3 regions of the Paenibacillus sp. MAH-35 genome follow, and region 2 is predicted to be linked to each of the others. Evidence: a T-box and tRNA genes for the amino acid it is inferred to sense, from the RefSeq annotation. Region 2 holds a T-box; the other regions hold tRNA genes.

Region 1 (7,445 bases), on a different contig from region 2:
ATGACATATTGATCGAGAATCGAGCGGATGTCTTTTGGCTTCGGTACGTCCTTCAGTTCCAGTTCTTCTTCGCTGCCCAGTTCTTCTTCAACGATCTCGGTGCAAAGCTCGATGCATTCGTCGCAAATATATACGCCAGGACCGGCTACAAGTTTGCGAACCTGGTCTTGGGATTTGCCGCAAAACGAACATTTCAGCTGACCTTTTTCGTCATTGAATTTAAACATAGGATCACCTCCTATTGCTGATTAATATGAGTTATCACCTTGTCGATGAGCCCGTACTCGACGGCTTGCCCCGCACTCATGAAGTTGTCCCGGTCCGTATCCCGCTCGATTTTGTCGTACGGCTGGCCGGTATGGTGCACGTATATTTCATTCAGCTTGTGCTTCGTCTTCAAGATCCAGTCGGCATGAATCTTAATATCGGCCGCCTGTCCCCGAACGCCGCCTAGCGGCTGGTGAATCATCACTTCGCTGTTGGGAAGCGCAAAACGTTTGCCTTTCGCGCCTGCGGTCAGCAGCAATGAACCCATGCTGGCTGCCATGCCGACGCAAATGGTGGAAACATCAGGCTGGATATACTGCATCGTATCATAAATGCCTAAGCCGGCTGTAACCGAGCCCCCAGGCGAGTTGATATAGAGGCTGATGTCTTTCTCGGAATCTTGGGCGGCCAAAAACAACAGTTGGGCGATAACCAGATTCGCCACGTCGTCGTCGATCGCACTGCCCAAAAAAATGATGCGGTCCTTCAGAAGGCGCGAGTAGATGTCGTACGAACGCTCGCCCCGGCTTTCCTGCTCAACCACCATAGGAATCAGGCCCATATTGTTTCCCTCATTTCTTTTGTAAGCTGCATTCATTGTATCACGTTTGCGGCCTCATGTCATTTTTGGCGTTAATACCAATGTATGTATTCGGCTTTAAAACTTATGCCCGGCTGCGTAAAACTGTAAAATCCTGTCCGGATGGGTAAACGAAAGGCACGTTAGGAACAAACGTGCCTTGTCGCATTGTCGCTATCGGATTAGGCTACTTCCGCAACCGCCTTGCTGTTCTCCACGAGGAAATCGACCGTTTTCTTCACGATCAGATCGTGCTCGATCGAGTCGAGGCTGCCGTTCGCCGACAAAATGACGCGGATTTCCTCAACGGATCTTTGGTACTGGCTAGCCAGACGATCCAACTCGCCGTTGATTTCTTCTTCCGTAGCACTGATATTCTCGGCTTTGGCAATCGCCTCAAGCACCAGATCGTTGCGAACGCGGCGCTCCGCATCCGTGCGCATTTGCTGCTTAACAGTCGCTTGATCCTGCCCCGTAAATTTCAGGTACATGTCGATGTCCATGCCTTGCATTTTGAGACGGTTCGTGAAGTCTTCGAACATGCGGTCAACTTCAGACGTAATCATCGCGTCAGGGATTTCCACTTCGGCATTGGCAGCCGCTTTCTCGACAACCGCCGATTCGCGGTCCTGCTCATTAGCCTGTTCTTTGCGCTCCTGCAGACGCTTCTGGATGTCTTGCTTGAATTCTTCAAGCGTGTCGAATTCGCTAACGTCTTTGGCAAACTCGTCGTCCAGCTCAGGCAGGTTTTTACGCTTGATGTCGTGCAGCACGACTTTGAATACGGCCGCTTTGCCTTTCAGCTCTTCGGAATGGTATTCTTCCGGGAACGTTACGTTAACGTCTTTTTCTTCGCCCTTGGCCATACCTACCACTTGCTCTTCGAAGCCCGGAATGAAGCTGCCGGATCCGAGTTCAAGCGAATGCTTCTCGGCTTTGCCGCCTTCGAACGGAACTCCGTCGACGGAACCGTCAAAGTCGATAACGGCGATGTCGCCATTCTCAGCCGTGCCTTCTTCAAGGACAACGAGCTCGGCATGACGCTGCTGCAGACGCTTCAGCTCTTCAGCGATTTCTTCTTCGGAAACGGCGGATTCTTTCTGAACAACTTCAAGCCCTTTGTACTCGCCCAGTTGAACTTCAGGCTTAACCGTAACGGTCGCTTTAAAGACGAAGGCTTGTCCTTTGCCGAACTGCTCGATCTCTACATCCGGACGATCTACCGGCTTGATCTCGGTTTCATCCAGAGCTTTTACATACGATTCCGGCAAAAGAATGTCTACTGCATCCTGATACAAGCTTTCAACGCCGAACTTGGCTTCGAAAATTTGGCGTGGCACTTTGCCTTTACGGAATCCTGGAATGTTAGCCTTAGCCGCTACTTTCTTAAAGGCGCGGTCCAACGCCGATGCTACTTGCTCAGCATCTACTTCGACGTTAAGAACGACTTTGTTCTTCTCTATTTTTTCCCAAGTTGCTTTCATTTATGCTTTCCCCTCCAACAAATTTACCGGTCCCGCGCGCTCGTGGAGCCGCTGCAAAGGCCCGTGCGCTCTCAAAATGGCCATTTAACCACTATATTATAACATAAGGAGGCTTCATTTCAAGCGTAGGATCATTTCCTTTACGATTCCGCAGGGCTGGATACGGTTGCGAACAATTTGATGACCTGCTGCGCCTTGTTCAGCGATTTGGAAACGGATTCCGGAAGCCCGTAGATTTCCCCTAGTTTTTGCTCGTCTGCACGCTCGAAAAGCATCTCCTCCACCGTATGGTGAAGCGCTGCGGCCCAGACGCTTTTGCCGGTTTCATCCAAAGCGAGAAGCTCGTCGTACACGGCCGTTCCATAAACGAAAGCCAGAAAGTCTTTCCATGTCGCTTCAATCAGCTCCGTCAAGCCGGGCTGCTTCGATTCCATTGCGGATTTGACCCGTTCGCCGATCGCTCTCAGATGGTCCGGATACTGTTCGTAACGAACCGGTGTATCGCCAATGGTCAGCATCATCGTCTGCCCCAGCTTGCGGATCTCGATCGTTCCGGTCTCACCGATCGTCCGCAGCACCTGGAGACCGCGAAACTGAACGAGCGGATGAAGACGGCTTTCGGACAGCCAGCGTCTAAGCCTGTCGCCTACGATGCGCCGGTCCAAATGGGCGAGTTGCTCCAGCGCCATCATCTGTTTCTCGGCCGTTGCGTGCGGCGCCAGCATGTCCAGCAGCTTGTCGGCGAATTTCGAGTCATTGGCGGCTTTGGCCCGAACATGCCGTTTAAGCATACCGGCTTCGTCCACTTCGTCTTCGTTCTCATCGTCCGGGGACGGACCGGTTACGCCGGTTCCCTTGCTTCCATGTCCGCGTACCGATTCGGGAAACGACTCGACCAGCCACCCGAGCAGCGACTGCCATTCCTCCTTGTACTCCGGATCGTCGCTTTGGCACTGAAGCAAAAAACGGAGCATGCCGGCCGCTTCCGCATAGCATTCTCCCTCCAGCAAACGTGTCAGTTCGCTCTGGTAATACTCGATCGTCTTCGGGAACAATATCACATTATCCGAATTGGACGACACGTCTCTTACCACCGCCTTCCCATATTTTCACGTTCTCTCATTGTATCAGAAATGTGCATCCCGGGAACAGCTGCGACGTGGTGTGAGGAAAATAAAACCTGATAACGCGTATTTTCTTCTTTCATTATTATTCCCGATTTTGTACGTTCAAATATGGTGGTTGTCGGTGCATTCCTTGTTAAGTCCACGCATCCAAATTAATCCGCTTTTTTGTCTTGAAATTCATACAGGCGTGTGTTATATTTATTTCTGCCGCTAAAAATGCGGGTGTAGTTCAATGGTAGAACTCCAGCTTCCCAAGCTGGTGGCGTGGGTTCGATTCCCATCACCCGCTCCAGCCTACAACATCGTGTCCCAGTAGCTCAGCAGGATAGAGCAACGGCCTTCTAAGCCGTCGGTCGGGAGTTCGAATCTCTCCTGGGACGGTCGAAAAGCACAAGCTTATGCTTGTGCTTTTTCTTGTTTTCCTATCTGCCTATATCAAAGCAAGTTAGGCTTAAAAGATGACATTGATGCGAAATTGAGCAAAACTCGGTAGTTCTGTATAATCTATCAACGTACCATTGTAAATAAACGTTAGAACTATGCATTTTTTATCGGGCCTCCACCATGTATTCACTACAAGGTTTTCGCTCCCCGGATGTATGGCTCCGCTGTAGTTGGTCACATATATGGATGGATAAAGAACGTTAAACCAGTTAGGCGGAAATCTCATTGAAAAACAACTCCCAGTTTCTTGCTTCCTAACGTCTTGTCAAACGATATACTTGTCCCAATAATAGCACCTATGAATTCCCACGTTGTACCACCATCTGTAGTGCGAATGTCGGCCGAATACTTAACCGGATTTCGAAATCGGTTAGGAAGGACATTTGTGACAATCGTGTCCACGCCTATTTTAGGAAAATACGCTTCTTCCTCCAATAAATTCGAAATGCCTATCGACACATAAATACCGTTAGCATGATAGGTGTCTACTTGTTCCTGAGTCGTTACCGCAGTAATATCTGGGGGCTCATAATCGTACAAACATATAGCAAAGTTCCCCAATTCCCGGGAAAGAGCAAGGTCTTGCTGCATGTAGTTTAATCCGTTACTGCGTATAAGCCCAAGAAGAAGATCTTTGTTTTGACGTCTCACTTCACGCAAAATGTCAGCACTGAAAGATGTGACCATTATAAAATCGATCATGTTGTAGTTTTTGACAATTCGAATCATTTCTGCAACCAAGTTAGGTATGTTGCTGCTAGGATAAGGTTTAATTTCCAATCTCGGAATCAAACCGTCACACGACCTGCAAAGCGCCATAAATTCCTCAAGCGTTGGAACTTTGACATTATAGGAATATCGGGATTGACTTACATTGCAAGACTTTATTTGGACCAGCGTTAAATCGGCTACCCGACCTGTGCCCGTAGTTGTTCGATCTATAGTCTCATCGTGCATAAGAACAATATGTCCGTCCGCCGTCATAAGAATATCAGTTTCTGCTCCAGTCATCCCAAATAATCGCGACAGTTCAAAAGCTTCCAATGTATTTTCCGGTGCATATCCAAGCGCTCCTGAATGCCCTGTATAAGTAAGAGCACAATTTTTACCAATAAGGGAACGCACTTTGTCTAGGTTGTTTATTTGACTGGACAAAGATGTTTCAATACTTGGACTATACCCCACATATATTTCTTCAATCGAAATGTCGGTTGGTGCTATAGGCGCGTCGTTTGTGTAAGCCAGCAAGATGGTAACAAATGTGGTGGCTGGCGATAGAGCAATGGACGATTCAGTTGTCGGATTGAGCCCCATGCTAGCAATAAATTGACGGTTAGCATCGTATTGTCCAACCCCTATTTTATAATGCCCCGGGATTTTCCAATATAACGATTTACCAGCTTCCACTTTGAGTACGTGCGGAAGCTTTAAGCGCACACGTAAATTGCTTGGAGAGTATGCTTGATCAAGAGACACATTCGGTATGGTCGTACCAACCTCCCATATGGCAGGAAACGTATTTAACAGGTTTACCCGAGCGTATTGTTCAGTAAAAAAGATTTTGTTGTAGTAATCCAAGGAATAGTCACCTAGAATGTCACCGTATGTGAGGATCGATTTGCTGTACACTGCCGTAATATTGCTGGATTGAGCAAGAATCCTGAAATAAACCGCATGATCCGGGATTGGTATATTTTCTTTAACATACGATGTTCCGAATGCTACCGCCACATTGGACGATATCAAAGCATTGGTCTCGTCAAAAAAGTTAAAAAGCAAGCTCGGTGTCCCGGCCGTTTTTTCAATGGTCATTCAAAAGCTTAACGATCCCCACCTGCGCATTTCAAAAGTTATCATATACTCAATAGTAAATTTGGTACCAAAATGCTGGTTAACAATAACCGTGTCATCGTCGATAACAATGTCCGAACCGTTGCCGTTGTATTGACAATAACTGTATATATCGTATTTAATATTTTGCCTGACCATATTGGCCGCATTCTTCATGAAATAAAACGGAAGCGCTACGTTAGCAGGTCTTAGTGCGTTTTTAACCGCAGTATCAACATTCGCCAAACCAAGTGAGTTTCTGGGTATGCTTCTAGCCTCTTCCGCCATTGCCCTTGCAATCCAATCAACCATACTCCGCCGCCATTCCTGAAACATTAACATCTATATATACAATTGCAAACATAGCGATATCTGCCTTAAACAATCAGGGGACTTGATTTACACAAGTCCCTCATTATATCGGCGATCTACTTTACGCCGCCCCTATACCCGAAAACTTGGGCTTGTCAGACTGCTATTACTCCCGGTGAACTAAAGCGTAAAATTAATTTTTTTCCATATATAAGCATCATTGCTTTCTTTTGCGCAAACGTAAAAACTGTCTTCAACTCCGGTTGCCCCTCTTACGGAGATCAGATGTCCGCGATAGGCTGCCGAGGCTGTAGGCAAAGACGTTTTGTTGCCCACAACAACATAGTTATCACGCATATCAATCGTTCCGTAAACAGGACCGCCAATCGTTTGTAAATATGCAGCTCCTACCGAATCGGCACATTGCCCGAATATTCTTGTTATTCGCAGTTTCCCGGATGCCGCATTAGTTCCACTCAGAGTAATTCGAAAACCTTCGGTGTTATACGGGATATTATCGGAGATGATATGGACTTTTGCCGTCAAGTTCGTGTAGTCAAACACATCCGACCACATGCCTTGGTACAACTTTTGAAGCTTGATATTCTTCGGGCTTTCATTCCATTTGCCAAATGATATTCCGAAGTTGCTAAAGTAGGTGACTGCACTGGGGAATAATATTTCGATAACGATCGGGTTTATTTCTGTTGTGCTAGCATCATACTTTGCCGCAGAATTGGGACTTAGATTAAATGCATTAATCAGTTGTCCAGCTTCCGGAGCCGGGCCTCCTGTTTGTGAAACCGTGAATCTTTTATTAGCGAAAGCTAAAAAATCGTCCTGATTACCAATAAACATACCTACTTCAGGAACCGGCGGTGGAATTGTCCCGGACATCATAGTGCCTTTAAATGAATCGTCTGATTCGTAAATACCGTCTACTTTATTCCTTGTTCCCTGATCAGTTACATTTTTCTTTTCCAAATTTGAACTTATGATCGTATAGGCCGTTTTATTAGTTAACTGAGCAAGGATTCTGGAAGGAACAACATGAATATCCCATACTTTAGCAATTATTCGATTATATGCACCATTGATATAAAAGCATTTTTTTGTGATATTTTCCGTCGGCTGTATCTGGATATTGGTGAATATGTTCCCTGAGGTTTCATAGATTCCGTTATGCACCGGATGACGATAAATACTTCCAGTGGTATATATATCATACTGATTCCCGGAAAAGCCTATCATATCAAATTGATTTCCGTTAACCCATTGCGAAGTATCATCTCCAGCATTCTCTGCGTGCAGATGTATTGCCTTGCCAAAATAGATGATGTTTATGTCATAAATATGCACACCGCATACGTTGTTTCCGTTTCCTGTTGCATAAAGATATAT
Region 2 (7,445 bases):
GATTGTTTTTTTACCGATCCGCCTTACACGCTGCAGGGGATGACGTTGTTTTTGTCGCGGGGGATTGAGGCGCTGAGAAGGAAAAAGGGGTTGTCGATCTTTTTGTCGTTTGCGCACAAGTCGCCGGACGCTTCGTTGGAGATGCAGCGCGAGCTGGTCCGGATGGGGCTGACGGTCAAGGAAATGATCCCTTTTTTCAACGAGTATGAAGGGGCGGAGATCATCGGCAACCGCAGTCAGATGATCGTCCTCCAGACGACGGATTCGACCGCGCCGCCGATCACTTTGCCGTTCGAAGACGCGATATATACCGGCGACGTGAAGCGGACGCGCCGTACGTATATTTGCAAACGGTGCGGCCGTGCGGAAGCTGTCGGGTACGGAGGGGCACATGGAACGATAGAGGAGTTGAAACGCGCAGGCTGCCCTTCGTGCGGACACGATACGTTTGATCTGACCGGGAGGACGCGGGTGTAGCCGGGTGCGGAACAGTTTCCTGCCCAGATGCAGGGGTACGTTAAAAATAAGGGGCGGCCTCCGCCGCCCCGCTCCTTACGACTGTTGATCCAGCCGCTCCAGCACCGTATCCAGACTTTCCAGCTTGGACCAGTAATACCGAAGCTCGTTGCGCATCGCCATCATATCTTGCACGGAGAGGTTCAAATCGGCATACGTCCGGAACGTATGGATGATTTCCCGGTACATATGGAACCGGTAGGGACGTCGTTGGACCTCCTCCTCGCCGGTCCATTCGGCGGCCCGCTTCACACTCGGCAAGTTCAGGGTTTGTTTGCGGATGTGCAGTTGAGTCTCATAGGACAGCAAATAATCGGCGAATCGTTTCGCGGCGTCTTTATGGGCCGACATTTTGTTGATGCCCAGACCGATGACGACCAGCATCGTCTTCAGCTCTTTCAGGTGTGGAAGCGGTGCGATATCGTATTCGAAGGACGCTTCCTTCAGGGCGTTCAGGCACGAATAGGTGGCGATGATCATCGAAGCTTTGCCGTTAAGGAACAGCGAGACCGCATCGTTATCGTCCTCGGACAGATGATACGGAAAATGGGTGTTCACGATGTTCATGCAGGCCTCGAGCGCTTCTTTGACAAGAGGGTCGCTGAATAGGCGGCTTCCATCCTCGCGCCGCCCGAACCGTACCCCGTTCTGAAGAAGGAAGATCGGCCAGCGGTTCTCGGACATGAGGTGGAAATAAAACCCGAGGCGGTCTCCTCCGGACGCCAGCTTGTCTGCAGCGGCGCTCAGATCGTCCCACGTCCAGCCGCTGTCCGGCTCGGCCAGCTCGGCCTCGCGAAAGTGATCCTTGTTGTAGCAAAGCACGACGGGAGTGAAGACGAACGGGAGCAGGTATTGCCGGTCGCCTGACTGAAACGGCGCATTCAGGAACGGATACAGGTCGTCCCGCGGCTCCAGCGGCTCCAGCACGCTTTTCTCGGGAGAGTCGCCGCGGATAAATTCGTAATTGTACAGATTGATCGTCATGATGTCGAGAAGCGTGCCTTCCCGCAAATATTTCTGCACCGCTTCGTAATCCCGGGGATACACGACGGGGACGGGTTCAACCTGGACGTCCGGATTCGCCTCGTTAAACCGCTCGACAAGCTCGAGCAGTTCCATCTCGTTGTTCATCGTCGGGTAGTAACCGAAGCGGATCAGCTCTCCGGTTTTTTGCTTCTTGCGTATGACGCGGGCGCCGATCCGGGGCACCTTCTCGATAAAACCTTCCGAGACGAGCACGTCGAGTCCTTTGCGCACTGTATTTTTGCTTAACGTGTACATCTCGCCGAGATCCAGCTCCGAGGGCAGAAATTCGCCTTCAGACCGTTTGCCGGTAAGGATGTCATCTTTTAGTACGGCGATCATTTCCTCCAGACGGCTTCTGGAAGTCGTCCGTTTTGGCTTCATTCGTTATTCCTCCAACCTTATGTGCCGGTCGCGTCGTAGTGCCGGGCGACTCACTGGTATACTTATAGTTAAATATAGTTTCGCGCCTTAGGATGGCTTGAGTGATATTATAGCCTACAACACCATTGTTGTCACGATTCCTTCTTGCTAAACAGGTGTGAATCATATGAAAATACTGTTTGACAGTCCTTCCCATCCAAAATATAATCAAAAATGAACCAGAGTTTTCGCTGGATCGTTATGTGAAAAGGGTTGGATCAATTAGCGGTAATGATAAAGGGGAATGTGCGGAGCTTGGCCGAAGTAATGCCGAACCGGCTCACTAGTCTCGCAACGGGCGACGCCGAATGAACGGCGTCGAACGGACAATGCCGACATGGAGGGGAACACAATGAAAATCGTACTGCTGCAAGGAAAGGAACAGAGAGAACGAATCTTTCGGAGCAATCATATGGAACAGCTGCGGATGCTGGGGGACGTCGTGGTGAACGACCAGCCCGGGCCGCCGGACGAGTCGCGCCTTGCATCTCTCATTAAAGGCGCTGACGTAGCGATTACATCGTGGGGCTGCACCCCGCTTACCGGGAACGTTTTGGAGCAGGCACCAGGCCTTAAGCTTGTTCTGCATGCTGCCGGGACAGTGAAGCCGATCGTCACGCCGGAGCTGTGGGAGCGGGGAATCCGCGTGACGAATGCAACGGAAGCGCTCGGCAAAGGCGTGGCCGAGACGGCGCTTGGGTTTACGATCGTTTCCTTGAAGGATATGTGGAGACTGGGCAAGCAGACCCGGGAAGGAGCCTGGGGGCCGGTATCAGGCGTGCAGGAGTTGTACGGAATAACGGCCGGCGTGATCGGGGCGGGCAAGGCGGGTTCGCACTACGTCAAGCTGATGCGCAATTTTGACGTCCGGATTTTGCTGTACGATCCGTTTGTGAGCCAGGAGAAGGCTCGCGAGATGGGCGCCGAAAAAGCGGAGCTGGAGGAAGTGCTGGCGCAAAGCGACGTCGTTTCCATCCATGCCCCTTCGCTGCCGGAGACGTACCGGACGTTGAATGCCGAGCGGCTCGCGCTGATGAAAGATCGCGCGATTCTGATTAATACGGCCCGGGGCTCGCTGATCGACGAGGCGGCTCTCGTCGCAGAGCTGGAGAAGGGACGACTGTTCGCTTGTCTCGACGTAACCGATCCGGAACCGCCTGCGCCAGATCACCCGTTCCGCACACTGCCTAACGTTATGCTGACCCCGCATATTGCCGGAGCTGTCAATAACGGCCTGCAGCGGATCGCTCAAGCGGTGCTGGACGATCTGAGAGCGTATGCCGAAGGCCGGCCGCTGCGCGGTGAAGTGCTGGCCGAGCAGATGAGCGTGCTTGCCTGAGCTTTGGCAGAGGACGAGGGGGAGTGGCGTATCGGAGCAAGGGGTCAGGGAACTGTACGAGACGGCGGCCGAATAAGGCCGCAAAGCGATGATTTTCCACGTGCTGCGGTACGCTCCCTTTTAAGGCCCGACGTAAGGCCGGGTCACGAATATGCCGAGAAACGCGTGAACCTGAACGTCTCCAAGGATATGCGCGGCGGCGGCCGTTAAAGCTAAGGCCGGACGAAATACGGAGCAGACGGCGCTTGGACGCCGGAAGACACGCACCGGAGGAGATGGGTTATGGCCAATTATGTGAAGGTGAGCTGCTTGGGCCCCGCCCCTTGCAGAATCGAGGCGGGGGTTCCTGCCGAGGAAGCGCTGGCGCGCATGATGGCGCATTGGGAGAAGCAGCTTGACAGCGTCCTGCCCGACAAGCCGGACCTGATCGTATTGCCGGAGGCGTGCGACCGTCCGCTCTCCAGTGTGTATCCGAAGGAACAGAGGCTGGAATATTACCGGGTAAGGGGCAACCGGATTCGCGACTTTATGGCCGAGAAGGCGGCGAGCCATCGCTGCCATATCGTGTACCCGTCGCATGTGCAGGCCGAGGACGGAAGCTGGCGCAACACCGCACAGCTCATCGGCCGCGACGGTTCGGTGATCGGCGCGTATCACAAAAACCATCTCGTGCCTGCCGAGTACGATCAGAACGGCATTTTGTACGGCAAGGACGCTCCGGTATTCCAGTGCGATTTCGGCACGGTGGCGGTCGCGATCTGCTTCGACTTGAACTTTGACGAGCTGCGGCAGCAATACGTCCAAGCCCGTCCCGATCTGATCGTGTTTCCTTCCATGTACCACGGAGCGATCATGCAGAACTACTGGGCGTATTCGTGCCGGGCCCATTTCGCCGGAGCGATAGCCGGGCTGCCGTGCGCGATTATTTCTCCGCTCGGCGAAGTGGTCGCGCAGAGCACGAATTATTACCCGTTCGTCACGACGACGATCAATCTGGACTGCGAAGTTCTGCATATCGACAAAAATGGGGCGCGCTTCCGGGAAATAAAGCGGAAGTACGGACCCCAAGTGTCGATTCACGATCCCGGCTTGCTCGGCTCGGTGCTGCTGTCCAGCGAAACGGACGAGTTCGGCGTCGGGGCGATTATCGAGGAGTTCGGCCTGGAGAAGCTTGACGAGTATTTCAGCCGGTCGCTGGAGCATCGCTGCGCTCCGGGACATCTCGAGCCTTGAGGTTTGAAGCTTGACAGAGGCGGCGGCTTCCGGTATAAATGTTGTAAAGTATTGTAAAAAGTTCATATCCAGCATCGAGGAACGGGATAGTAGTCAAAGACAACCAGTCGCAGCGAGCCGGGGAAGGTGAAAGCCGGTACGGAAGTTTTGGATGAATCGGACCCGGGAGATGATCTACAGAAGCTGTGTTTGCAGTGTAGGTAGATCCGGTCACAGACCGTTACCAAAAGAGGGGTCTGGCTCTGTATGGCCGGACACTTGGAGTGGTACCGCGGGAACATAAAAGCTCTCGTCTCTAACTATAGAGACGAGGGCTTATTTTAGTTTATGCAGACAGGAGGAATAAGTATGGCCAGCACAATTATCGCTTCGGCAGTCGAACGGATTGCCGCCCAACTGGTAGGGCAATCCGGCCAAGCATGGCCGACAGACTTAAAAATCGGCATCGAGCATCCGCATCAAGCGTCGCATGGGGATTTCAGCACAAATGCTGCGATGCTGCTCGCTAAAACCTTGCGCCGATCCCCGATCTCCATCGCACACGACATTTGCGAGCGCCTGTGGGAGGAAGAGATGATTAAAACATGGTTTGCGAGAGTGGAGGTCGCTCCGCCCGGGTTTCTAAACTTTTTTATGAATTGGCAGAAGTGGGCAGACTCCGCGGCTTATGAACCGGCCATTCCGACGGGGAGAGAGGGGAAGATCGTCATTGAGCATACGTCGATTAACCCTAATAAATCGGCCCATATCGGACATCTGCGCAATTCGTGCATAGGCGATACTTTGGCAAGAATGCTGGTCCGGGAAGGCAGACAAGTGGAAGTCCATAATTACATTGACGATTTGGGCAACCAGTTGGCGGATACGGTTGTCGGGCTCCTTCATACTCCGTCTACGGGGTCATACGAGCGATTCGGCGATTATTGCTGGGATACTTACGCCGAGGTCAACAGAGCGTATAAAGACAATCCGGCGCTGCAACAACAGCGTACCGTCGTTCTTCACGAGTTGGAGGGGGGCACTTCCAATCTGGCATGGGCAGGACTGCTTGTCGCGGAAAGAATCGTCAGAGAGCATGTGAAGGAAATGCGCCAATTCGGTATTCGTTATGACGTCCTGGTATGGGAAAGCAGCATCGTCCGGGAAGGATTCTGGGAGCAAGCGTTCCAACTGTTGCAACGAACACCTCTATTCCATCGTGAAACAAAAGGCAAGCTGGAGGGGTGCTGGGTGTTAAAGCAGCCGGAAGATGGCGGGGATGCATGCGGAGAAGGCGACTATCAAGCGGATAAAGTGCTGGTCCGGTCAAACGGCATTTTGACGTATACGGCGAAGGATATCGCCTACCATCTATGGAAATTTGGTTTGCTCGGCAAAGATTTCAAGTATAAGAAATTTGAGGCCGGGTTATGGACGACGTCTTCTTCCGGCAGCGCCCGAAAAATTGGAAGAGCGGACACTGTCATTAACGTAATCGACCATAGACAGCAATATCCGCAGGAGATGGTGAGGCAAGCGCTGGTTGCATTGGGTTACAGCGAACAAGCTGAGAAACTGAAGCATGTCAGCTACGGTGTCGTCTCCCTAAGTCCGGATACGGCGAGGAAACTAGGAGTGGATACATCGGACGGTAAGACATCATATCCGATGTCCGGGCGTCAAGGGATCGGCATTCGCGTAACCGACTTCCTCGACCGAATGGAGCGTTCCATCGAGGCCAAACGTTCACGCCGTACCGGTTTATCTAGCCGGGCGATCGCCGCCGCGGCGATGCGTTACTATTTGCTCAAATTTCATCTGCAGACAGAAGTGGTATTCGATCTGGAGCAGGCGACTGAAATAACGGGCAATACGGGTGTTTATCTGCTTTACTCGTATGCCAGGTCTCGCAGCATTCTGCATAAAGCTGGTGCAGACTCCACGGCCGATGTAGTACCGGTTATACGTGAACTCGAAGAGCAGGAACTGCAGCTGATCCGACATCTTGCTTATTGGCCGGATGTGTTTCAAAAAGCAATTCGCGAGCTAGCGCCTAATCTCATATGCACCTACGCTTATGAAATCGCCACGCTGTTTAATCATTTTTACGCGACTTGTCCGGTGTTAAAAGTGGAACCGCCCAAGAGGGAGATTCGTCTGTGGCTGACAAAGCGATTCCGCGATGTGCTCCAAGACGCGCTGGATATTCTTGGTATGCCAGCGCCGAAGAGCATGTAACCTATACAAGCCAAACTAAACGTCCACAGAATCCTCCCCCCGCTTGAGCTTGCAGCCGCATTTGCATTACGATGAGGGTAACGAACAAGCGAAGGAGGCGGTGGATCGTGAAGACGATACTCGTCGTCGAGGACGACGATAATATCCGGGAGGTGATCGTCTCTTACCTGGCCAGCGAAGGGTATCGGACGCTGGAGGCGGAATCGGGGAGACTGGCGCTGGATCAGATTCGGGACCGGCACGTCGATCTGGTGGTGCTGGATCTGATGCTCCCGGACGGGGACGGGGAACTGGTGTGCGAGACGATCCGCGGCCGCAGTCCCGTACCGATCCTGATGCTGACCGCCAAAACCGCGCAGCGCAACCGGCTGCTGGGCTTGTCGCTCGGAGCGGACGATTATATGACCAAGCCGTTCGACCCGCTGGAGCTGATCGCCAGAGTGCGCGCCATCCTACGGCGTACGGACGGAGGTGATCTGCTTGCGGACCGGATTCCGTTCCGCGGCGGGGAGCTGCTTATTGATGCGCTGCAGCAAAAGGTGGTGCTGAGGGGGGAGACGGTTGCGTTAACGCCGAACGAGTACAGGCTGCTGCTCGTATTTGCCCGTAACCCGAATCGGACGTTCAGCCGCGACGATCTGGTGGGCAAGGTGCTGGGCTTTGATTTTGACGGCGATGCCCGGACGATCGATCA
Region 3 (7,445 bases), on a different contig from region 2:
GAATAACGTGACTTCCTGCAGCGTCCCGGTCAGCTCGGCGATCGTGTTTGACATCGTTTCGATGCTTTGCTGGAATTCCGTCGTCACCCGGAACATCGTATCCATCTTGTCGCTGCCTTCCATACTGCGATCTCTCGCACCTTCCGTTTTGTGCTTCAGCTCGATGATCGATTGCAGCATGCCGTTGACCTTATGCCCGGTCTCCTGAACCGAACGGTTAATGGACAGCGTAGAGTCGACCTGACTGTTCGCACCGTCGGCAATTTCCTGGAACGCCGTATTCATCTCCGTGAACGACGCATTATTCTCTACGCTCGCTTGGGCGATTAACGTCATATTGGACGAGATGGCCGCCGCGCCTTCCAGCAGCCGTTCCTTGTCCTCCTTCTGCTGGGACAACAGCTTGACCGTCTCGCTCCCGAACGCTTCCATCCTTTTGCTCATATGCATAGCCGTACTCAGCAAAGCGATGATCATGGAGCAGATCAGCACGTAGTAGATGAGGATCGTCGTTTCGTTACCGGCTATGCCCGGGACCGTATGTTGAGCCAACAGAAAATAAGCCAGCAGGGAGGAACTGGCTGCCAGACTGACTACAGTTGGCCATACGCTCATATAAACCGCACCCAGCAACAGTCCGTAGTATACGCTGAAAATATTGCCGATCGACTCACTTTGCAGAGCGGTGGTGAACGAAATGGCGGTGTTGCCGATAATCGCTATGTAAGGCAGAACGTACGGGTACCGTTTCGTAAAATGCAAAAACCCGAATACGGCTAACAGCCCGATCAGTAAGCCCATAAGCAGTCCCGAATTGCCCGCATTCTGGGAGACGCCCGACAGAGCCAAAATACTCGTTAACGCCAGGAGACACGTAACGGCCAATGCGATAAAAACGACCGTGTTTTTTCTCCTCATGACTTGCAGTTTAATCGACTTTTGAATATCCATGATGTCACTTCCTGCCGAATCGTATTTTTTTATACCTGGTACAAATTCAGAGCTAAAGATCTGGACTGAAAAAGGGGAGTTGCCGTTGGCAATTTCTTTTCATTCATAGGATATACTGTGAAATTGTACCTAGCCTACTCGAAATTAGTCGAATATGCTAACGCTTTCAATAATAGCGACGACAACTTTACAAGCAGGTTTCGGTTTATTAGCCCCCCTTATACCGGAAGAGTCAATCTCATAACGCGATCAGCGACCGTATTAGCCGGCAGCCGCCCGGTATGAAATTGACTCTAATCGACGATTTTATTAACGAGCCCTTCCATGCTTTCGACACGAATCATCTTGTTGCGGATGGAAATGATCCGGTCATCCTGCAGTTCCTGCAATACTTTCGTAACCGACTCGCGCACCGTACCGACCATATTGGCGATTTCCTGATGCGTCAGCTTGATCGAGATCTGGATGACCCCTCCCGCCTTCGGCTCCCCGTACTCCTTGGAGAGCTGGTGCACGATCTTTAAGACGCGGGTGCGTACATCGAGGAACGTCAGATTGCGAATCTGCTCGTTCGCCCGGCGAAGCCGATTCATCGTAATTTCCAGCAGTCTCATGCACAACCCCGGATTGCGGTCGACATATTCGTAAAAGGTGGACCGTTTGAGCGTATAAATAACACATGGCTCAAGCGTCTCGGCATTGGCCGAGCGGGTGCTGCCCTTCTCGATGATCGACATCTCGCCAAAAAAATCCCCGCTTCGGAACAGAGCGAGCGTGATCTGCTTGTTGTTATCGATTCGGTATATTTTGACCGTTCCGGACCTGACGATGAAGAGTTCTTCGCCCTCGTCCTCTTCCAGAAACAAAATCGTATTTTTCTTATACTTCCGCTCGAAAAAAAGGGCCGATATGCTCTTCAGCTCCTCCTCGTTCAAATCTTGGAACAAAGGAATCTTACGGATGAGAGCGGCCACCTGCTCCATGGAAAAAATCCCCTCTTCTCTTCGTATTCAGTGTCCATTCCTGCACCCCTTATCATACCATGAAGCGCCGGTTTTGGTATAGATCTCCTCCTTCGCGTCAAGCCCGCTGCTCCCCGCCTCATACAACGCTCTGCTCCATACGAAGCCCGCTGCGGTACGTCATATTCCGCTCGCAAATATCCAGCAGATGACGTTTCGGTCCCTTGACCGGAACCGTTATTTTGGCGGGCAGCCCCCGGCTCTTGGCAGCTTGCCTGAGCGGCTCTGCACGTTCCGCATCGTTCGTGACGATCTCGACACGGCCTTCGGACGGGACCATCCGGAGCAGCTCCTCCGCCCAATCCCCGGTTTCCGGCACCGGTTCCTCTACCCGACGCTCCACGAAACGGCTGCGAAGCATCCCGTATTCGATCGGAGCCGCAAGCAGCATATCGCCGTCAAACAACAAGACGATCTGGCAAAAATCGCGGGGGATGTTAACCGCCTGATCATCCAGCATGCTTTTTAGCGTATTGGATCTCGAGTACAGCTCCTTCGCCTTCTCGAATTGCAGCTTCTCCGAGCATTCCTCCATGGCCGTGACCATCTCTGCCGGAATCGCCCGGGCGTCCGACAGCAGCCGGGCAGCGCCAACCACACGTTCGTCGTACTGCTCGGCCGACTCCAACTGCTCGCAGATCCCTCCGCAAGTTTCGAAATAGTAGCGCATGCACAGACGCCGCTCTATAGGCTCGCATGTCCGCAGCCGGTAACGGGCGATCGCGAACTCCAGCGAATAATTGCGAAATACCGGATTCGGAAACGGTCCGATCAGCTCTCCGTCTCCGCAACTCTCCGTCTTCGACTGCGGGGTTAGACGGTCCTTATCGACCGCAACGAGACGGGGAAGCGGCTCCCGCGTGACCGCAATGTACGGATACACGGAGGGCTCTCCTTTTTTGGACCGGTTATACGGAGGCAGGTAGTGCTGGATCAGATTAGTCTCCAGCGAGAAGCTTTCGTTTTCATTCCGGACGATCATAATTTCGATAGAGGCGATCTGCTGCACCAGTCTGGCCGTTTTCTCCCGATCCGGCTTGGAATGGAAGTAAGACGCCAATCGTTTGCGCAAATTAATCGCTTTTCCGACATACAGCAGTTGGCCGTGTTCATGAAACATCAAGTAGCATCCCGGTTCCTCGGGATATAGGCTCGGTTCGAAACGGAACGGGCTTCCCACCGCATGTTCCTCCTTCCCCTGCGTCGATTCCGGGTCTGTCCTCTATCTGTTAGCAATTCGGCTGCCGCTCATGACTTCCTCCTTTCCGCCGGTTTTTATTTTTTACCCTAGCTTACATTAAATGGTTCCATATCCCAGTAATGTTGACATTTGTGAGACGGCGAGAGATAATAAATGCAATACGAGTGGTAGGACTGGGCATTCCGTTTCATTTCTGAAACGGGGTGCCTTTGCGCTTATATATGGCGATTTACATTTAATGGATGTGAAGGAGGTGGTGCCATGTTCCGCTAGTCATACAAGCCGGGTAACCGTTTTCCTTAAGCCCGGCGGACGGGGCGCGACGTTCAGAATCCTTTGCTTGACGAATGAACTGATAAGGACGCGTGTGAATATGATCCAGATAAAAACGTTTACGGATACGTTGCATGCCTCTGCTGAAATAAAAGCAAACCGGTTTCTAGACACCCTGGAGGCCAGTCAGTATATCGAAACCAAGTACGCGCTGATCCAAACCGGTGAGCCGCACTCCTTCATAAAGAGAAGCATTATGATCGTGTATCATGCAAAACCCGGCGCCGAGCCGGATGCACAAGCCGTAAAGAGATCCGGATGACAACCGCCGACAGCAGCCTGCAATTTCGGTTCGTCCCTTGCTTGAAAGAGGGAGCTGATGCCGCCGGACTCTATTCTCCTCCCCTTCCTACCATTATCGAATACAAGGAGGAGACGAGAGATGTCGTCCAGAAAACCGAAAATCAAAGTGCTGCCCAAGCAGCAGCCAAGCACAAGAGGCACGTGTCCCAACTGTTCCAGTACAGGCGTAAAACTCGTTCACGAGCTTACGCGCGACGACGGTACGGTATGGCAAGTATGCAAGCTGTGCCGCAACAAGAAGAAGTTAAAAAAATACGAACGGAAATCCGAGGCGGCTTCCGGGTGATAAGGTGATTGTATGAGCGGCAAAACCTATATGGAAAAAGGGTTCCCGCGGAATTCGAGCCCGTTTCCCTTGTTCGAAACTCCGGTGTGGAAATGTTCCGATGCTTCGTGTACGTGCTGGATGAGGGTCGATCTTGCGTTTGAGGAGAGCCCATCCTGTCCGATCTGCAGCAAAGAAATGGTGCTAGAGACCAAAATGCTGCCGAAGCTGACTACCGTCAAATCGTGACGATGCAGGTAAGCCCCTTGCCGGTAAGGCAGGGGCTTTTCCATTCGTTCCGGCGATTCGCCGCTCCGCTTGGGAGATCACTTTTATATCCTTCATTTTTGCAAATACGATCTTGCGTTCCCCTCAACCTTGTGCTATATTAATCCTTGCATCTTTCTTTCGCATGCGCCCGTAGCTCAGCTGGATAGAGCGACAGTTTCCTAAACTGTGCGTCGTGGGTTCGAATCCCGCCGTGGCGCGCTTATCGATCCCCCATAGGCTTGACGGAACGTGGCTCAGCTTGGTAGAGCGCTTGGTTCGGGACCAAGAGGTCGCAGGTTCAAATCCTGTCGTTCCGATACTTGTACACATCCTATCGCGGCATTTCTGCCGCGTTTTTTTTGTTTGTCTTCGTTCAGTGCCCTTTATCCCTCCAGTTCCATAGACGCACTTCCCCGACCCGTGGCGCTCTCACCCAGGGCTCCTGCTTCAGCTTCAGCAGCTCCTTGGTCGGACCAGTGACTACCGCCCCGTACAGCTTGACGCCATGCTGCTCCACATAACCAATCGTTTCATCCAGTTTCATGAAGGGAGCTGCTTTTTTCGTAATCGCTCTGTATTCCTTCAACAAGTACAAAGTTTTCTTAAAATTTTCGTTGCGCAGCTCTCCGTCGCCATAAGCTTGCACTTGCGGATAAGAAGAGAGGCTCGACGTGATCTTGCTGAACAAGCCGCGTTTTTCCTCCGAATAGCTCTCCAGCTTCTTATCGTCATGATGCCAGATCGGCATATAGGGAAAGCCGATAGGGTCGCTCACCCAACTTCTGCCTGAGTTGTCCTGGCCGTTATCTACGGCGAACCAGAGCGGCGTCAGATTTCGGGATTCCAGCAGCTTCAGCAGATCTTCCGTCTCGTACAGCCGGTCCAGCGAGAAATACAGCTCCGACACGGTACCTTCCGGCAGCTTTTCGAGAATCGACCATTCGGAATCCCCGTTGTAGGTGCTGGAGTCGGGAAGTCTTGCAAACCCGCGTCCGTTCGTATTTCGCTCCTTCCACGACAGGACCGGGCCATTCGTACGATTAAGCAAAAACCTGATTGAGTAATCTCCCGCCGATACCCTCGCATCTCCGATCTGCTTGACGAGTTCGCCTTTCAAATCCATCGTAAAAAACGCGTTGCCCTGTGCGCTCAGATGAACCTCGACATTAGGCTCTGTAACGGCAATTGCAGACGATACGACGTCTCTGTATAGATCCACCCGGCCGGGCTCTCCCATACTGTAAAAAAGCGCCGTACAGGCCGAACTGACGAATGTCACAGCGATTAATAAAGAAAGCAGCGTCAGGGCATTGGACAGGCGTGCCTTCCATTTCCCTCTGCGAATAATATTGGCTTCCTTCCGCAGTTGCCGCTTGTTCTCGCTTTCGGACGGTTCCGCCTGCCGCCCGCCCCTTATTCCGCTTTTGTTATCGACACTTTCCGTGAGCTCCTCCAAGTAGCCTTGGTACAGCTCCAGCTTCTCGATCTCCCGCTCCACTTCTTCACGTTCATCTTCCGGCAGGCTGCCCTCCGCATATTGCTTCAGCTTTCGCTTAAACTCCTCGCTCATCCGGATTCCTCCACTCTTCGTACTCTCTTAGCTTTTGTCTGGCCCGAAACAGTAAGATTTTGAAATGGGACAACCGGATGCCCATAATATCCGCCGCCTCCTGATAGGACAGCTGATGAAAGTCGTGCAGCAAGATCGCGTGCCTCTGGTTGTCCGGCAGTCCAGCTACAAGCTTTCCGATTTCCGTCCAGATTTCCTGGCGGAGAACGGCGGTTTCCGGCGTATCGCGATCGGCCAGACGTTGAAAGTAATCCGTTCCGTACACCGAGCTGCGACTTTCCTTCCGCATGTAGTCGATAAACGCATGGTAAGCGACCCGGAACAGCCACGGCTTGATTTTATCTTCCTTGCAATCGTCCAAATGCAGATAGGCCCGGTAAAACGTTTCCTGCAGCAAATCCTCCGCTGCATGCTCGTCGCGACAGAGGGAGCGCAAGTAACGGAAGATGTCTTTGACATACTTACGGTATATGGAATCCAAACTGTTCGTCTCCATTCGCTCCCCCTCCCTTGTATCCACGAATGAAAGCTTGGAAAGTTACGGACGTTTTGAACAAATGGGAAAAGGGTAATTAATCTTGGCTCGCGCACATTTTGCTTTTCTGATTCTTTTTGGGTAGCATGGAGAAAATAAATGCGGGAGGAATGCTGATGAATACGATACAACTGTCCGAACGCTCCATCGAAATCCGCTACAGAGACGAAGGAACCGGGTTTCCCGTCTTGCTGATGCACGGTTTTTGCGGCAGCTCCCATTACTGGGATGAAGTCGTGCCGTTATTGAAAGGATGCAGAGTCATCGTACCCGATCTGCCCGGTCACGGACAATCCGGAGTCCCGGCGGCTCCGTATGCCATCGAGTCGTTTGCTGACGATATGGCGGAGCTGCTGCGTCAATTAAACGTCGGGAAAGCGGTATGGATCGGCCACTCGCTTGGAGGCTATATCACGCTTGCAGGGGCGGAGAGACATCCGGATCGGGTTCAAGCGTTTGGGCTCGTCCATTCCACCGCTTTCCCGGACGACGAGAAGGGCAAAGAAAATCGCCTGAAATCGATCCAAACCGTACTCGATTCCGGCATCGTTCCGTTTATCGACGGACTAATTCCGAAGCTGTTCGCCCCGGATCACGTAGAAACGATGAAAGGGAAAGTTGCCGAAGCGAAAGAGATCGGCTACATCACTCCGCCGGAAGGAGCCGTCTTAACGCTTGAAGCGATGAGAGAACGGCCCGACCGGAATCAGGTTATAAAGAACGCTTCGTGCCCGGTATTGCTTCTGGCCGGTGGTTCGGATCAGATCATTCAACCGGAGAAGACGTTCTCGGTCTCGGGAAACTCCATCAAACAGGTTTTGATCGAGGACAGCGGCCATATGAGTATGATGGAACGGCCAAGCCGGCTTGCGCAAGAACTGCTTGCTTTCGTGGAAGCCGTGCAGGGCTGACGAAATACGGCGCTGGTCGGACATAGAAGCGAATCGGCTGGTTGTCTGGTGCTGTTGGCGACAGACGGGCACGGCACAGACTCC

The links. The T-box of region 2 lies ahead of AC3Y2E_RS22805 (arginine--tRNA ligase). A T-box ahead of a tRNA ligase gene usually reads a tRNA of that ligase, here a tRNA-Arg.
Region 1: it has a tRNA-Arg gene. The T-box ahead of AC3Y2E_RS22805 (arginine--tRNA ligase) is inferred to sense a tRNA for this amino acid. The anticodon was not compared.
Region 3: it has a tRNA-Arg gene. The T-box ahead of AC3Y2E_RS22805 (arginine--tRNA ligase) is inferred to sense a tRNA for this amino acid. The anticodon was not compared.

What each region holds. Positions count from the first base shown of each region.
Region 1 covers NZ_JBYUPU010000001.1:325,394-332,838, reverse strand. The annotation lists gene clpX (ATP-dependent protease ATP-binding subunit ClpX) at 1-227, opposite strand, end outside; gene clpP (ATP-dependent Clp endopeptidase proteolytic subunit ClpP) at 239-865, opposite strand; gene tig (trigger factor) at 1,030-2,331, opposite strand; gene AC3Y2E_RS01355 (hypothetical protein) at 2,472-3,413, opposite strand; tRNA gene AC3Y2E_RS01350 (tRNA-Gly) at 3,677-3,750, shown strand; tRNA gene AC3Y2E_RS01345 (tRNA-Arg) at 3,765-3,838, shown strand; gene AC3Y2E_RS01340 (glycerophosphodiester phosphodiesterase) at 4,125-5,714, opposite strand; gene AC3Y2E_RS01335 (hypothetical protein) at 5,715-6,044, opposite strand; gene AC3Y2E_RS01330 (glycosyl hydrolase family 28-related protein) at 6,225-7,445, opposite strand, start outside.
Region 2 covers NZ_JBYUPU010000025.1:36,161-43,605, forward strand. The annotation lists gene AC3Y2E_RS22785 (bis-aminopropyl spermidine synthase family protein) at 1-477, shown strand, start outside; gene AC3Y2E_RS22790 (extracellular solute-binding protein) at 553-1,923, opposite strand; gene AC3Y2E_RS22795 (hydroxyacid dehydrogenase) at 2,315-3,301, shown strand; gene AC3Y2E_RS22800 (carbon-nitrogen hydrolase family protein) at 3,584-4,534, shown strand; T-box leader at 4,603-4,834, shown strand; gene AC3Y2E_RS22805 (arginine--tRNA ligase) at 4,883-6,751, shown strand; gene AC3Y2E_RS22810 (response regulator transcription factor) at 6,859-7,445, shown strand, end outside.
Region 3 covers NZ_JBYUPU010000033.1:10,819-18,263, reverse strand. The annotation lists gene AC3Y2E_RS25795 (methyl-accepting chemotaxis protein) at 1-951, opposite strand, end outside; gene AC3Y2E_RS25790 (Crp/Fnr family transcriptional regulator) at 1,245-1,934, opposite strand; gene AC3Y2E_RS25785 (GIY-YIG nuclease family protein) at 2,053-3,153, opposite strand; gene AC3Y2E_RS25780 (hypothetical protein) at 3,548-3,769, shown strand; gene AC3Y2E_RS25775 (hypothetical protein) at 3,890-4,096, shown strand; gene AC3Y2E_RS25770 (cold-inducible protein YdjO-related protein) at 4,109-4,324, shown strand; tRNA gene AC3Y2E_RS25765 (tRNA-Arg) at 4,490-4,564, shown strand; tRNA gene AC3Y2E_RS25760 (tRNA-Pro) at 4,589-4,662, shown strand; gene AC3Y2E_RS25755 (anti-sigma factor) at 4,719-5,915, opposite strand; gene AC3Y2E_RS25750 (sigma-70 family RNA polymerase sigma factor) at 5,899-6,411, opposite strand; gene AC3Y2E_RS25745 (alpha/beta fold hydrolase) at 6,567-7,361, shown strand.